2 linked regions of the Desulfopila inferna genome follow. The protein of the gene in region 1 interacts with the protein of each later gene in a pairwise test. Links are inferred from orthologs where the notes say so. Each region holds a gene or a part of one and is shown in the gene's direction. Other genes may lie near its edges.

What was found. Proteins that work in one complex are often made in the same cells at the same time.
Region 2: the proteins of priA (region 1) and JWG88_RS01305 interact in binary tests that used the Escherichia coli proteins (3 or more experiments, as listed by UniProt). The link is inferred for Desulfopila inferna from one-to-one orthologs.

What each region holds. Positions count from the first base shown.
Region 1 is NZ_JAFFQE010000001.1:180,387-188,892, forward strand. What follows is about bases 2,707-5,867. They hold priA (replication restart helicase PriA), read left to right. Parts: upstream 2,707-3,106; coding sequence 3,107-5,629; downstream 5,630-5,867. Other genes in these bases: galU (UTP--glucose-1-phosphate uridylyltransferase GalU), read left to right, coding at 2,707-3,110; JWG88_RS00735 (DUF6901 family protein), read right to left, coding at 5,639-5,867. Also shown: ATP-dependent RNA helicase HrpA, read right to left, coding at 1-2,132; more of galU, read left to right, coding at 2,238-2,706; more of JWG88_RS00735, read right to left, coding at 5,868-6,331; JWG88_RS00740 (sensor domain-containing diguanylate cyclase), read right to left, coding at 6,582-8,132; JWG88_RS00745 (KamA family radical SAM protein), read right to left, coding at 8,271-8,506.
Region 2 is NZ_JAFFQE010000001.1:322,120-327,772, reverse strand. Bases 2,673-5,653 are described here. They hold JWG88_RS01305 (single-stranded DNA-binding protein), read left to right. Parts: upstream 2,673-3,934; coding sequence 3,935-4,372; downstream 4,373-5,653. Other genes in these bases: JWG88_RS01300 (DnaJ C-terminal domain-containing protein), read left to right, coding at 4,827-5,653; JWG88_RS01310 (SPL family radical SAM protein), read left to right, coding at 2,673-3,686. In the rest of the region: JWG88_RS01325 (M23 family metallopeptidase), read right to left, coding at 1-7; JWG88_RS01320 (Rne/Rng family ribonuclease), read right to left, coding at 28-1,560; JWG88_RS01315 (glycosyltransferase family 2 protein), read left to right, coding at 1,699-2,556; more of JWG88_RS01310, read left to right, coding at 2,553-2,672. UniProt on the Escherichia coli protein: Plays an important role in DNA replication, recombination and repair. Binds to ssDNA and to an array of partner proteins to recruit them to their sites of action during DNA metabolism. Acts as a sliding platform that migrates on DNA via reptation.

The sequences.
Region 1 (8,506 bases):
AACCGATTTTCCACATCTTCCCAGTTTTTCACCAGGTTGATATTGTGCTGCAGAAAATCATAACTCCCGGAAAGGTTTCCTTCCAGCAGTGCCGACTGAAGAAAAATGGAGCGGGCCTCCTCCCTGTTGGCATCGTTTGTCCGGCCAAAATCCACTTTGCGCGAGGCAATAATAGGGAGACCGAACAGCGAGACTTTCTCTTCAGCGATAACTCTTCCTGATTTTTTGTGATAGCGGGGATTGAACCAGCTGTATTTGCAGAGTCTGCCCCCGGGTTTCTCCAGCCATTCAGGTTCAATTCGGGCAGCATTCAGGGCATAGAGCCTGCTGGTCTCCAAAAAAGAAGAGGCAATGATCCATGACGGTTTTTTCCTGTATTGCCCTGATCCGGGAAAAATCACAAGCTCCTTGCCGGATGCCCCAAGGTACCCCCCTTCCTTTTTCATGGCGATATTTCGCAGAAATCCTGCAGCAAGAGACATGTGGATGGCATTATAGTCGGCGTCCTCGGTGTTCATCTGCAGCTGACCCTGTGATTGCAGGATGTTGACCATCTGGTCATGAAGATCGATCCATTCGCGCATTCTCTGAAACGAGAGAAAATGACTTTTGCAGAATTTTTTCAGGCGGGACCATGAGGTTTTTGTCTTTACTTTATGAAAAAGGTTCCAGATATTGAGAAAGGTCAGGAAGTCCGATTGCATATCGATAAACTGTTCATGGGACTCATCGGCCTGTTTTTCAAAAGCTGATGGTCGCACCCTGGGATCCTGAATTGCCAGAACAGTGGCAATGGCCATGATTTCTTTAAGGCAGTTGTTCTCTTTTGCCTCGATGACGATACGGGAAATACTGGGATCGATAGGCATCGAGGCCATTTTTTTTCCGATTGCGGTCAACCTGCGCTCCCCGGATATGGCCCCGAGTTCCAGCAGTTGATTGTAGCCGTCATTAATAGCCGAAGCCAGTGGAGGATCTATAAACGGAAAGGTGGATGGATCGCCGAGCTGATAGGAGAGCATCTGCAGAATGACCTCTGCAAGATTTGATCGTCTGATCTCCGGAATACTGTATTCTTCGCGTCCCAGATAATCTTCCTCTTCAAAAAGACGTACACACACGCCGGGAGCTACACGGCCACAGCGGCCCTTGCGCTGGTCGCAGCCGGCTCGCGATATTTTTTGAATCGGCAGGCTGTTGGTTTTGGCGCGGAAATTATAAAAGGCCATTCGCGCCAGACCCGTATCCACGACATAGCGGATCCCGGGAACGGTGATGGATGTTTCGGCAACATTGGTGGCAACCACGATTTTTGTGCGTTTGCTCGGCAGGAAGATCTTCTTCTGATCCCCTGTATGAAGTCTGCCGAAAAGAGGAAGTACCTCTGCATCAGGTATTTTCTTCCTCAGAATATCGCAGCAGTTGCGGATATCTCTCTCCGTGGGGAGGAAAACCAGCATGTCCCCTGGCGGTTCTATGGTGTAGAGTTGCCGGACGGCACTGACACAACAGTCAATATAATTTTCAAGTTCACCGTACTCATCCGGATCAGGGGGAGAGTAGCGCACTTCAACGGGATAGGTTTTACCAGGGATCGAGACAATCGGGGCATTGTTGAAATGTTTGGAGAAGGCTTCCGTATCTATGGTAGCCGAGGTAACGATAATTTTCAGGTCAGGGCGCTGGGGAAGAATATTCTTCAGATGGCCGAGGAGGAAATCGATATTCAGGCTTCTCTCATGAGCTTCATCGATAATCAGAACGTCATAATCGGGCAGAAGTCTGTTCTTCCGCGTTTCGGCCAGCAGCACACCATCCGTCATAAATTTGATTCTGGTGCCCTTGTTGGTGCGGTCCTGAAAACGGATCTTGTATCCCACTGTATGGCCAAACTCTCCCAGTTCTTCAGCCACTCGTGATGAAACGGTCAGGGCTGCGATTCTCCGCGGTTGAGTGCAACCTATCCTGCCCGATGAGTGGAGCTGCAGTTCGAGGCACATTTTAGGGAGCTGGGTGGTTTTTCCGGACCCGGTATCACCGGCAATAATAACGACCTGATTGTTGCGCAGCGTTTCCAGGATCCGCTCACGCTGTCGGCTGACCGGAAGTGTGTCTGGGTAATTGAAATTCATGAAAAATATTGGAGGTAAAGCTCTTTTTGTGGTAAATATAATATGTCGAATTTCGATTTTTACCACATTTATTCATATTTGGTTATTGAAAAATAAGGAGCCTCTATGAAGGTCAGAAAAGCGGTTATTCCGGTAGCAGGCTTAGGAACACGATTTTTGCCGGCAACAAAGGCTATCCCTAAGGAAATGCTCACTATTGTTGATAGACCGACGATACAATATATCGTTGAGGAAGTTGTGGCTTCGGGTATCGAACAGATAATATTTGTCACCAGTGAGGGAAAGTCGGCCATCGAGAATCATTTTGATTATAACTTTCAACTTGATTCCGTTCTTCGGGAAAAAAAGAAGGTCGTCCTCGGTGAAGAGCTTAACATGATCTCCAATCTGATCGATATCGTTTCGGTACGGCAAAAAAAACCACTGGGACTTGGACACGCTATCTGGACGGCAAGGCATGTCGTCGGTGATGAACCATTTATGGTCCTGCTGGGTGACGATCTGGTCCTGAGCAAACAGCCCTGCGCCAGGCAGATGCTCAATCTTTTTGATGACGTCGGTGAGTCCATCATAGCCGTACAGAGGGTGGCCCCGGAGCAGACCCATCAATACGGTATTGTCGAGGGGGAAAAAAATGGCCGTGAACGCACCTACAAAGTAACCAGGCTCGTGGAAAAACCGGCCCCCGGAACGACTGACTCCGACATGGCCATTATCGGCAGATATATCCTGATGCCGGAAATATTTGATTTGTTGAGCAGAACCACTCCGGGCCATGGCGGAGAAATCCAGCTCACCGATGCCCTGCTTGCGCTTTCCAAAAAACGTGAGATGTTCGCCTATGAATTTGAAGGCACAAGGTATGATGCGGGTGACAAACTCGGCTATTTAAAGGCCATAATAGCCTATGGTCTCCGTCATACCGAGTTGGGTGAACCTTTTAAAGAGTATCTAAAAGAGACATTAGCGGATTTATGATTTATCTGGAGGTGGCTGTTGCAGCACCTCTCTTTTCGACGTTGACCTATCTTCTTCGGAGCGAGGAACGTGAAGAGGGAGTAGGGGCTGGATCAGAATATATCGGGTATCAGGTGCTGGTTCCTTTGGGTCGTAGAACGGTTTCCGGATATATTCTGGGACGAATGGTTGTTGAGAAGGTTGAGTATTCTCTGAAATATATCCGGGAAATTGTCAGCCCTGGCCCGCTTTTTCATGCCAATATGGTCCCATTTTTTCGCTGGGTTGCCGACTACTATCAGTTTCCTCTGGGGGAAGTTATTACCACCGCCTTGCCCGCCGGACTGAAGCGTTCCTCAAACAAAGTATTGAGGCTTAAGGAAGATAGCGGTCTTACGGAGTTCCTGCAGTTAAATGACCAGCCCCCCTGGTTTGAGGAGCTGTCGGCAAAAAAATCTCTTAGTCCTGCGGTTACCCGGAGCATCCTGGCTGATCCACAGTATAAAAAGTATATCTCCCGGCTTCTGGACGAGGGCATTGCCGAGATCGAGCATCAGGTCAGTGAGCGGACAACCCGGGAGAAGATGGAAATCTGCTACTCCTCGACTCTCGATATTGTCCCTCCCGATCAGCTCGATGGTATCAACTCAGAGCAACTTCGGGAATTTGGCGAAAAGTTGCGCGGCGGCTGCCAGCTTGACTTGAAGCTCTCGGAGATCAAGGTTCTTTACTATTATGCCAGGCACCACGGCGCCACTTCTCAATCCGTGCCGCAGAAAGAGATTCTACGGTCATACAAAGGCGGAAGCGCCCCCCTGAAATCACTTTGTGAGTATGGTATCCTGAAAAAGTCCTCAAAGCGAATCTACCGAAATCCATTAGGTGAAATTCCTGAACATCTGCCTCGGCCTGAACGTTTGACCAAGGAGCAGGAAAGTGCCGTCAAGGCAATAGGAAGCAGTATTGAAGAACAGGATTATGCAGCTTTCCTTCTTCATGGAGTAACCGGCAGCGGCAAGACCGAAGTTTATCTGCAATCAGCACAAGCCTGCCTTGATACTGGCAGAGACGTCCTTGTTCTGGTTCCTGAAATTGCCCTGGCAACACAGCTGGAAGCCCACTTCCTGTCCCGCTTCGGCGAAGGAATCGCTCTTCTCCATTCAGGTTTGTCTCAAGGCGAAAAGTATGATCAGTGGTCTCTTGCTGTATCCGGTCAAGCCAGGATTGTTATTGGGGCCAGATCGGCAGTGTTTGCTCCTTTGCAAAACCCCGGGCTGATCATTGTCGATGAAGAACATGATGGTGGATTCAAACAGGATGACGGTTTAAAATATAATGGCCGTGATCTGGCAGTCCTCCGCGCCAAGCTGCAGAATTGTACGGTTGTTCTGGGCTCCGCAACACCTTCTGTTACCAGCTATTTTCACGCCAAAAACAAGAAGTATCAGCTTCTGACCATGCCCGGCAGAGTTGGAGGGAGTGAACTGCCGCAGGTTGAAGTCATTGATGTGAACAAGGATCAAAAAAAGAATAAAAAAAGTATATTTCACCAGAGATTCATCGATGAGCTGGAAAAAAACCTTGAGAAACAGGAACAAAGCCTGGTTCTTATTAACCGCCGAGGGTTTTCAGCTTCGTATATATGCCGGGAATGCGGAACTGCCGTGCAATGCCGCCATTGTAATGTCACCCTTACATATCACAAGGGCAAACAATCTCTGATTTGTCACTATTGCGGATATTCGGTGGGGAGCAGGCTTATCTGCTCAACCTGTCATTCCGACACCCTCGTTCCTGTAGGGATCGGCACCGAACGTATAGAAGAGGAACTGCGGCTGCGCTTTCCCTCTGCACGTATTGAACGGCTCGACTCGGATACCGCCTCCGACAGGAAAAAATTCCTGTTAATCCTTAAGGCAATGCGGCTCAGAGAAATTGATATACTCATAGGGACGCAGATGATCGCCAAGGGACATCATTTTCCCCATGTCACCTTTGTCGGCGTGGCCTGGGCCGACGGCGGCCTCAATATGCCTGATTTCAGAGCCGCTGAAAGGACATATCAGCTTCTTTCTCAGGTGACGGGAAGATCCGGCAGAGGTGAAAAGAAGGGCAGGGTGATTATACAAACCATGCGTCCCAATCATTATGCCATTGAACTCGCCAGAAGACATCAATATGAGGAGTTTTTTAAAAGAGAAACGACTCTGCGGCAGCGCCCGGTCTTTCCTCCATATGTCAGGCTTGCCTGTTATAGGATTTCGGGGAAAAATGAATACGAGGTGCGAAAAACTTCGGAAAAAATAGCCGCGGCCTGCAGAGGATTGGCACGAGGAGAGGAGCTTCCTCTTGAGGTTTTAGGTCCGGCCACTTCGCCCCTTGAGAAAATCAAGGATAAGTATCGCTGGCAGATTCTGTTGAAATCACCCCGGACTTCCATATTTCATCAAATCGGCAGTCATATCGGATCACGCCGCAAAGACCTGGTTATCGGTAAAACTCATATCACTCTTGACGTCGATCCTGAAAACATGATGTGATCCGGGAAATCATAGTAGAGAATCTTTGAAGATATACTGCAGAGACTGAAGATTGTCATCCAGTTCAAGATAGAGAATCTGCGCCAGACAATTGAGAATCACGATGGCATTCCTGTCTGCATCTTTTCTCGAGGCTTTTCGTATCCTCTCCAGAATACCGCTGTTTACGACTTCTATTTTGCTGTAGTAGGCTTTGACGTTTTCGAGATGGAAATCACTGGCGCCGCTATCCAGATGAATAAAATATTGGCGGAGCAGGTAGACTGAAATGGATCTGAACATTGATTCGTCGACTGTCGCAAAGGGCAGATGAAACCGGGCCATCGGCTTTAAAATATCCATGATGGGGCAGCCGCTGGTGGCCATAATAATTCCCATTATAGAGCTCAGTCCCTCTTGTACGATGGTATTCTTGGAGATAACGCGTTCAGCTGTGGTACAGGAGACGTGACAGGATTCATAGGAAGCGGTATCGGTGAATGCGCTTACAAGTTCCGAGAGATTGGCGGCTATGGGACAGTGCTGGTTTTCTTCAAGCGAGAGAGGGCAGCAAGAGCACTGGTTGCTGGAAAGTCTGGACCAGTCTGCAAAAATGTCGGTCCCGGGAATGAGCAGCAGCGTATTGTGGTCGATTTCTAGGGTAAATTTTTTTTTCTTACCGCGAGGAAAGGTAAAGCAATAGTCGTAGTGTATGGATGCCATATTAACATTCTCTTTTCTGAACAAACACAGTTTAGTGCCTTACAATTGAAATACCACCACAACCAACACGTAACATAAAACGTATTAAAATTCGCGACGAACCCTTACACCCAATGCACTTATCCAGCTCAGCTGGGATAGTGCCTTACCCCTGCAAAACTGCCCATCTATTAGAATTTGTGAGCCTGCCTCTATAGCCAAGGCTTTAATACACCTCAATGGGGTACTGTAAAGAGTCCATCTCAGCTGGCTAGAATTTAAACCACTTCTTCTTCGGTGAATAGATACATGAGGTATTTCGACCGCTTTCCTTGGCGGCGTAGAGGGCACTATCCGCTTTGCTGATCAGTTGGTTTTTGTCGAAATTGTCTTCAATTGCCGGCCTGCTACCGGCTACACCAAAACTTGCAGTAACCGCGTATTGCTCTCCGCCATCATCGAAGGAACTTTTTTCTATAGCCTGCCGTAGTTTTTCAGCAACGGTCAATGCCTCGCTTTCCTCCGTTTCGGGGAGAATAATAACGAATTCTTCACCGCCATAACGGGCCAGCACATCATATTTTCGCAGATGGTTTTTCAAGACGCCGCAGAATTCTCTGAGAACGAAGTCACCTGCCTGATGGCCGTAATTATCGTTAAATTTCTTAAAATGGTCGATATCTGAGAAGACAATGGAGAGACAGTTGTCATTGCGTTCGGCCCGGCTTATCTCCTGATCCAGGATATTTTGGAAGTACCTGTGATTAAAGACGCCGGTCAATCCATCGACATTGGCAAGATTATCCAGTATACGATTTTTTTCTTCAAGTTCTTTGGTTAAATTTTCGAGGGTCATTTTTGTTTGAATGAGCTGCTTGTTCATTTGGTCATAATCGAGGTTAAGCAGGCTCAAACGGATGTTGGCTTCCTGTAGAATATCCTGAATGGCACGGGTGTTTTTGATCTTCAGGCCAAAATAGTGGCCGGCCTTTTCCACCTGATTGTGGATATCATCAAGAATGGATTCGATATCGGCAGGGGAGATTTTAAGCAGTTTCCTGGCTTCCTTGCGGAATTGCCTGTGATAATCTTCAGGCTTTTCTGAATAGAGAATATTAATCAGGATATCGGAGAGATAGACGGCATTGATCATCTGCTTGAGTTTTGCGCTCTTACCTTCAAATCTATCTGGAGAGTGGTGATGCAGAATGGGCAGAAGCAGTGTTTCCGGGAAACCCCATTTCCTGGCGACTTCGAACCCGACGAAGCAGTGATTGGCCCCGATTACACTCTCTTCCGCAAGGATGGTGTCATGCTGTTTGTCGGCAACTTCGTGGAGCACCCGATCATATTCTGCTGCGAAAGTGCGGGCAAAGATGAGCTCTCCCAGATTCTGTAAAAGTCCGGAGATAAATATCTCTTCTGTATCGGCTTCCTTCACCTTTTCGAGAATAAGCTTTGAGGCAACCGCGAGCGCCAGGGAGCGCTGCCAGAATTGTTCAAAATTGAATTTGGAGGCATTACTGCCCGATTTAATGGAAAGAAAGGAAAAAGAGAGTACAAGGCTCCTGACCGCATTAGTGCCGAGAATCGATACGGCCTGATGGATGGAGCCGATCTGTTGCGGAAAACTGTAGAACGCCGAATTAGATACCTTCAATATCTTGGCAGATAGGGAAATGTCTTTTGATATCAGTTCGGCAATATCAGAAAGAGTGGTATCCTCCTTGGAAGTAAGGGTAATCAGCTTTGATGCCACCGTCGGCAGTGTTGGCAGATCTTCGGATCTCAGTACCTCTTTGAGGATATCTTTTTGCTTCATGATGCTCTCCAGGATAGGGAATGAATATACGCGCTAAGAGTAAGCTAATTTTTACTCTCGTTCAAGAGGGATAAATTTTTTAAATAACTATTTCAGCAAGGAGCTCAAAATTGGGGATCTACCCTGAAAGTTAGCTTTTTAAAAGGTATCGACGGGCTCAGGATAGTGACAGATCTCCCCGGTATAGTTGGTAAAGCTGAGATCTGAGCCATGATTGATTATATATTCAGGAGTCAGTGGTATTTTGCCTTTTCCTCCCGGAGCATCAAGGGCAAAGGTGGGTATGGCCATCCCTGAAATGTGACCAATAAGATCCCGCATTATAGCTATGCCTTTTGCCGTTGGGGTACGGAAATGATTGGTTCCACACGTCA
Region 2 (5,653 bases), 140 kb from region 1 along the record:
GTCGCATGAAACCTGTGAAATAGAGTTTTATTGATGCCAGATGATGTCATATTTCTCGATATGCAAATCCTTTACAGGAACAACCACCAGCTTTTTATGGGTATCTTTTTCTAGTTGTGAAAGAGTGTTTTTTTCTTCCTTGTTGAGCATATCCGCTATACGGGGATGGACACGAAGGGTTATGGAGAATCCACCGGTTCTGTCGGCATTTCTGGATATCTTGCGGAATAATTCATAGCAGATTGTTCTTCTTGACTTGAGGATTCCCTCTCCAGCGCAATAATGACAGGGCTCACACATCATCTGCGTCAGATTCTCGGAGCTGCGTTTGCGCGTCATCTGCACAAGGCCGAACTCGGAAAGCTTGAGAATGTTAATTCTGCTCTTGTCTTTTTTGACGGCCTCCTTGAAATGGGCAAAAAGCTCCTCGCGATGCTCCTCGTTGTCCATGTCGATAAAATCGATGATTATGATACCTCCAATATTGCGCAGACGCAATTGATAAGCAATCTCTTTCGCTGCCTCCATATTGGTTTTGAAGATGGTCTCGTTGAGATTGTTCTTGCCCACGAAACGTCCGGTATTGACATCGATCACGGAAAGAGCCTCGGTACTCTCTATAATAATGTATCCCCCGGAACGCAACCATACCTTTTTCTCTGTTGCCCTGTTTATCTCGGCATCGATGCCGTGTGCTTCGAAAAGCGGCGTATCATCTTGATAAAGAGATATCTTATCAGTGAGTTGCGGAGCAAATGTTTTTACAAAATCCCTGAGCCTTTTGTAGGTTTCGCTGTCATCAATTATCAGATTGTCAACTTCATGGGTAAAAAGATCGCGTACCGAACGAAGTGTGATATCCAAATCTTCATAGACCAGAGAAGGGACTTCGGAGGCGATGGCAATATCCTGAATTTCATCCCAGAGCAGGAGTAGAAATTCCATATCCGCTTCAAGCTCCTCGTCTGAGGCGTTTTCGGCAACTGTACGAACAATGAATCCCGTCCCTTCCGGGCGGAGCCTCTCTATCTGTTCCTTGAGTTTACGGCGAACCTCTTCGTCTTCGATTTTTCTGGAAATACCGATATGCTCAGTGAGAGGAATGAAAACAAGATTTCTGCCGGGGAGGGTTATATGGCAGGTTAATCGTGCACCCTTGGAGCCGATGGGATCTTTGCTGACCTGCACCAGAATATCCTGTCCTTCATTGAGAAGATCTTCTATATTCATGCCCTGGGTGCGGCGCAGATCACTCTCGGGAATGATTGAGGAATAAACCTTTTCTTCAGGATCATGCTCTCCGATGAGCATCCTGCTGTCCAGTTCATTCTGGGAAAGGTAGACATCATCGACATAAAGAAATCCGGTTCGCTCCAGACCTATATTGACGAACGCTGCCTGCATGCCGGGTAGAACACGGACGACCTTTCCCTTGTAGATATTGCCGATGAGCCCTTTTTCAGTTGGCCTCTGGAGATGAAATTCGCTAAGAGTGCCTTTTTCAACGATGGCAATTCTTACCTCATATCTCCTCGAATTTATGAGAATTTCAGTGCTCATTATCTTAAAATATATGAAATAGTGTAATGAATGATTACACTCATTCTGTTAGTATATGGCGAACAGGGTACTATACAGTATTCATCAGGAAAAAAGCCAGTTGTAATCCAAAAATCAAGGAAATAGTTGAGACGCTTTATGGAGCCGGTATCCGTCATAATACCTACATACAACAGGGCTACCGCTCTCAGGCGAGCCGTTGAATCTGTCTTGCGGCAGAGGGATTTTGTTGGTGAGATCCTCATTATTGATGATGGCTCGGATGACAACACAAAGGAAGTAGTTGAGGTATTGAAAGCTAATGTATTACCACAGGATCATGACATAAGATATTATTTTTCCGACAATGATGGACCCTCAGCAGCGCGCAACAAGGGTGTGGAATTATCCAGTCATTCTTTCATCGCCTTTCTTGATTCCGATGATCACTGGGCCGGAGACAAGCTATTCAAGCAGATGGGATTGCTGCGTCGCAATCCGGAGTTTTCCATCAGCCATACACAAGAGAAGTGGCTGCGCAGAGGACAACATCTCAACCAGAGAAAAATTCATAGCCCCCGGCACGGCTACATTTTTGATCATTGCCTGCTGCTCTGCGCAGTCGGTATGTCCACGGTGGTTATGAAAAAAGCTATATATGAAGAGTTTGGAGGATTTGATGCGAACCTGCCCTGTTGTGAGGATTATGATTTCTGGTTGCGAGTCAGCAGCAGGCATCATTTTCTTCTTGTTCCAGAACCGTTAACCGTCAAAGAAGGAGGGCGACCCGATCAGCTCTCATACATATATAGGGTGGGTATGGATAAATATCGTATTTATGCCCTGGAAAAACTTTTAACACAATGCAGTCTGAGAGTTGACCAATATCAGCGTGCCGTCGACGAACTGCGAAAAAAGTGCACTGTTTACGGCAACGGCTGCATCAAGCATCAACGCTGGGAAGAAGGACGGAAATATCTTGATCTGCCCGGTAAATATGAGATTTCAACACCATGAAGAATAAAAGCTGGGTAGATCCATCAATCTATCTCAAACATATACATGTGAGCGAAGATATACTCTCGCTTGAGTACACTCAGGAAATGCTGCACCGCGCGAATCTTCCCGTAACCATTGTCCCTTCAGGCGAAAATCCTGCTAACTTGAACGGGGAGTTTGCCGAAGAGCTTTACAGAGGAAAACAACACCTCTTTCTCTGTGAAAATAAAGGAAACTTCTTCAAACCCTGCCCGGGAACCTCCGAATATCGCTGCTGCGGCTATCATGTTCTCAATATCGGCATGAATTGCCCCATAGACTGTGTTTACTGTATCCTCCAGGCATATCTGAACCAGCCCTGGATAACCGCTTTCGTTAATATCGATAAGCTCTTCGACGAGGTCAATTCGGCTCTTGAAAATAAGCCTGATCGTTTTTTCCGCATCGGAACAGGGGAGTTCACCGACTCTCTGGCGCTTGAGAGAATTACCGGCATAAGCAGTAAACTCATCGAGATTGTCGGGCACCATTCCAATGGTATTCTCGAGTTGAAAACCAAGAGCGGCTCTATAGCTACTCTGGAAAACTGCAACCATCAGGGCAAAACCATTCTTTCCTGGTCACTCAACAGTCCAATGATCATGAAAACCCAGGAGATACGTTCCGCTACTCTCGCAGAAAGGCTCGATGCCGCCGCCCGTGCAGCACGCTGGGGTTATGGTCTCAGTTTCCATTTCGACCCGATAATCTACCACCAGGGCTGGCGTGAGGGTTATGCAGAAACCATTGATCTACTTTTCAAAAAGGTTCCCAGGGAGGCCATCGTCTGGATATCCCTCGGTGCCCTGCGCTTTCTCCCTACTCTGAAAATCATCAGCACCAGGAGATTTCATCACTCTCGAATTTTCCATCAGGAGTTCATACCGGGGCTCGATGGGAAATCACGTTACTTTCGAACTCTGCGCGAAGAAATGTATACGCATATATATACTCTTCTGCGAGCAAAGGCAGGAGTTGATACCTGCGTCTATTTCTGTATGGAAAGTGATGAAATATGGGATAAAGTCTGTGGTCATCTCCCGGACAGCAAAGGGGGAATCGCCGCCATGCTGGATGAAGCCGCTCTCAGGGCAATAGCAAAATATTAAACTTGTTCTTTAGAAAAACTGTAATATACTTGCGGCTGTTTTCTGAGAGGTTGCCCGGGAATCTCTCACAGCTTCCCGGTTATGTTCGCGAAGGAGCAATTTATTGGCAGACTCCCAGCAGCACAAACCTATATACACGGGGCTTATAGCCCCTCGGCATAAGCGCCTTAACGAGCTTGTCTCTAACCAGGAAAATCCAAGCATAAAACCACTAAGGTGAAACCGCAGCCATCCAACAGGAGAAAGAAATGGTAAACAAAGCAATACTGATAGGCAATTTAGGAGCTGATCCGGAAATCCGTTATACCCAGTCGGGAACACAAGTGGCTACATTTAATATAGCAACCACCGAAAGATTTAAAGACCGGGATGGTAACTCTCAAGAGAAAACCGAATGGCATAGGATCGTGGCTTGGGCCAAGCTCGCCGAGATCTGCGGCGAATACCTGAACAAAGGCTCAAAGGTTTATATAGAGGGAAAAATTCAAACCCGAAAATGGCAGGACCAGAATGGCAACGATAAGTATACAACTGAAATTATTGCAAGAGAGATGAAAATGCTCTCTCCCCGAGGAGGTGTTGAATCCGGCGGGGCCGGTGGTGGCGGCAGCTATGGATCCAGCCAGGATTCTTTTCCGGAGCCCCCTCCAGGCTATGGCGGAACAGGTGAAGACGTACCCTTTTAGCAGTTCTTGAAAAAGAAAGTCACGGCTGAGGCTTGCTGCCGGTTTTATTAATGTCCGGTGTTGTTCATAACAGTGTGATTAGGGCTTCGATGGAAAAAACATAGAGTATTCCAATGCCGCAGTCCGGCGAGATGTGGTTGCTTCATCTCCGATATGCTGCGGCATTGTGGCGGGAGGTTTTTTTATTAGATGGACTCCTTTAAATAATTGCCACGTAGGTCCGGGATGGCTCAGATAGTATCTGGCCGGGGAATGAGCGATACATGTGATTGGGCTTTATTCGATATCATCAATACGCTTAAGATATCTTCCGCGAAGCTGCTACAGACCTTAAAAGAGGGGGTTGACGATGGGGACAAGAGACCATATTGTGCAACCATAAGATTAGCACGATAAGTATGCGATTGTTCTCCTCATCAAAAATTTCACCACATGGTTACGAATCTGAAAAGGTATGGACTATTATCAAACATTAGGTGTATCCAAAAATGCCGGTACAAGCGAGATTAAAAAAGCCTATCGAAAGCTCGCTCTTAAGTATCATCCTGACAAGAACCCCGGTGACAAAGAAGCCGAATCAAAGTTCAAAGAGATAAGCGAAGCATATGCGGTCTTGTCGGACCCTGAAAAAAAGAAGCAATATGACACATATGGTTCAACCGATTTCCATAAGCGATATTCTCAAGAAGATATTTTCAGAAACTTTGATCTCAATGACATATTAAGACAGTTCGGCTTTGACGGAGGGAGCGGCCGAGCTACCTTCCATACCGGCAGAGGAGGATCACAAAGCAATCCTTTTTCTTCCTTCTTCAAGATGGGGGCGGAAGATATGCAGGGCCGCAGTTCCGGAGGGTATGCACAGCCGGCCAAAGGCCAGGATATGGTGTATCAACTCTCCGTTTCTCTTGATGATATCATGAAAGGAGCAAATAAAAATATTTCCCTGAGAAAAAACGGCGAGATTCAAAATGTTTCGGTAAAAGTCCCGGCCGGCATAGAAGCGGGCAAAAAGCTTCGTTTAAAAGGTAAAGGCGGCGTTGCCCCGGCGGGCGGTGTACCGGGAGATCTTTTTTTAAAAGTAGATGTGATGCCGCATGAAATATTTTCGCGTGATGGCGACGATCTTATTATGGCGGTGCAGATACAATTCAGTGAGGCCTGCCTGGGCACACAGGTGGAAGTAACCACCCTGGAAGGGAAAAAATTTAATGTAAAAGTCCCACCCGGAACTCCATGCGATGCCAGACTTCGGATTAAGGGGCACGGTCTGCCTCACGG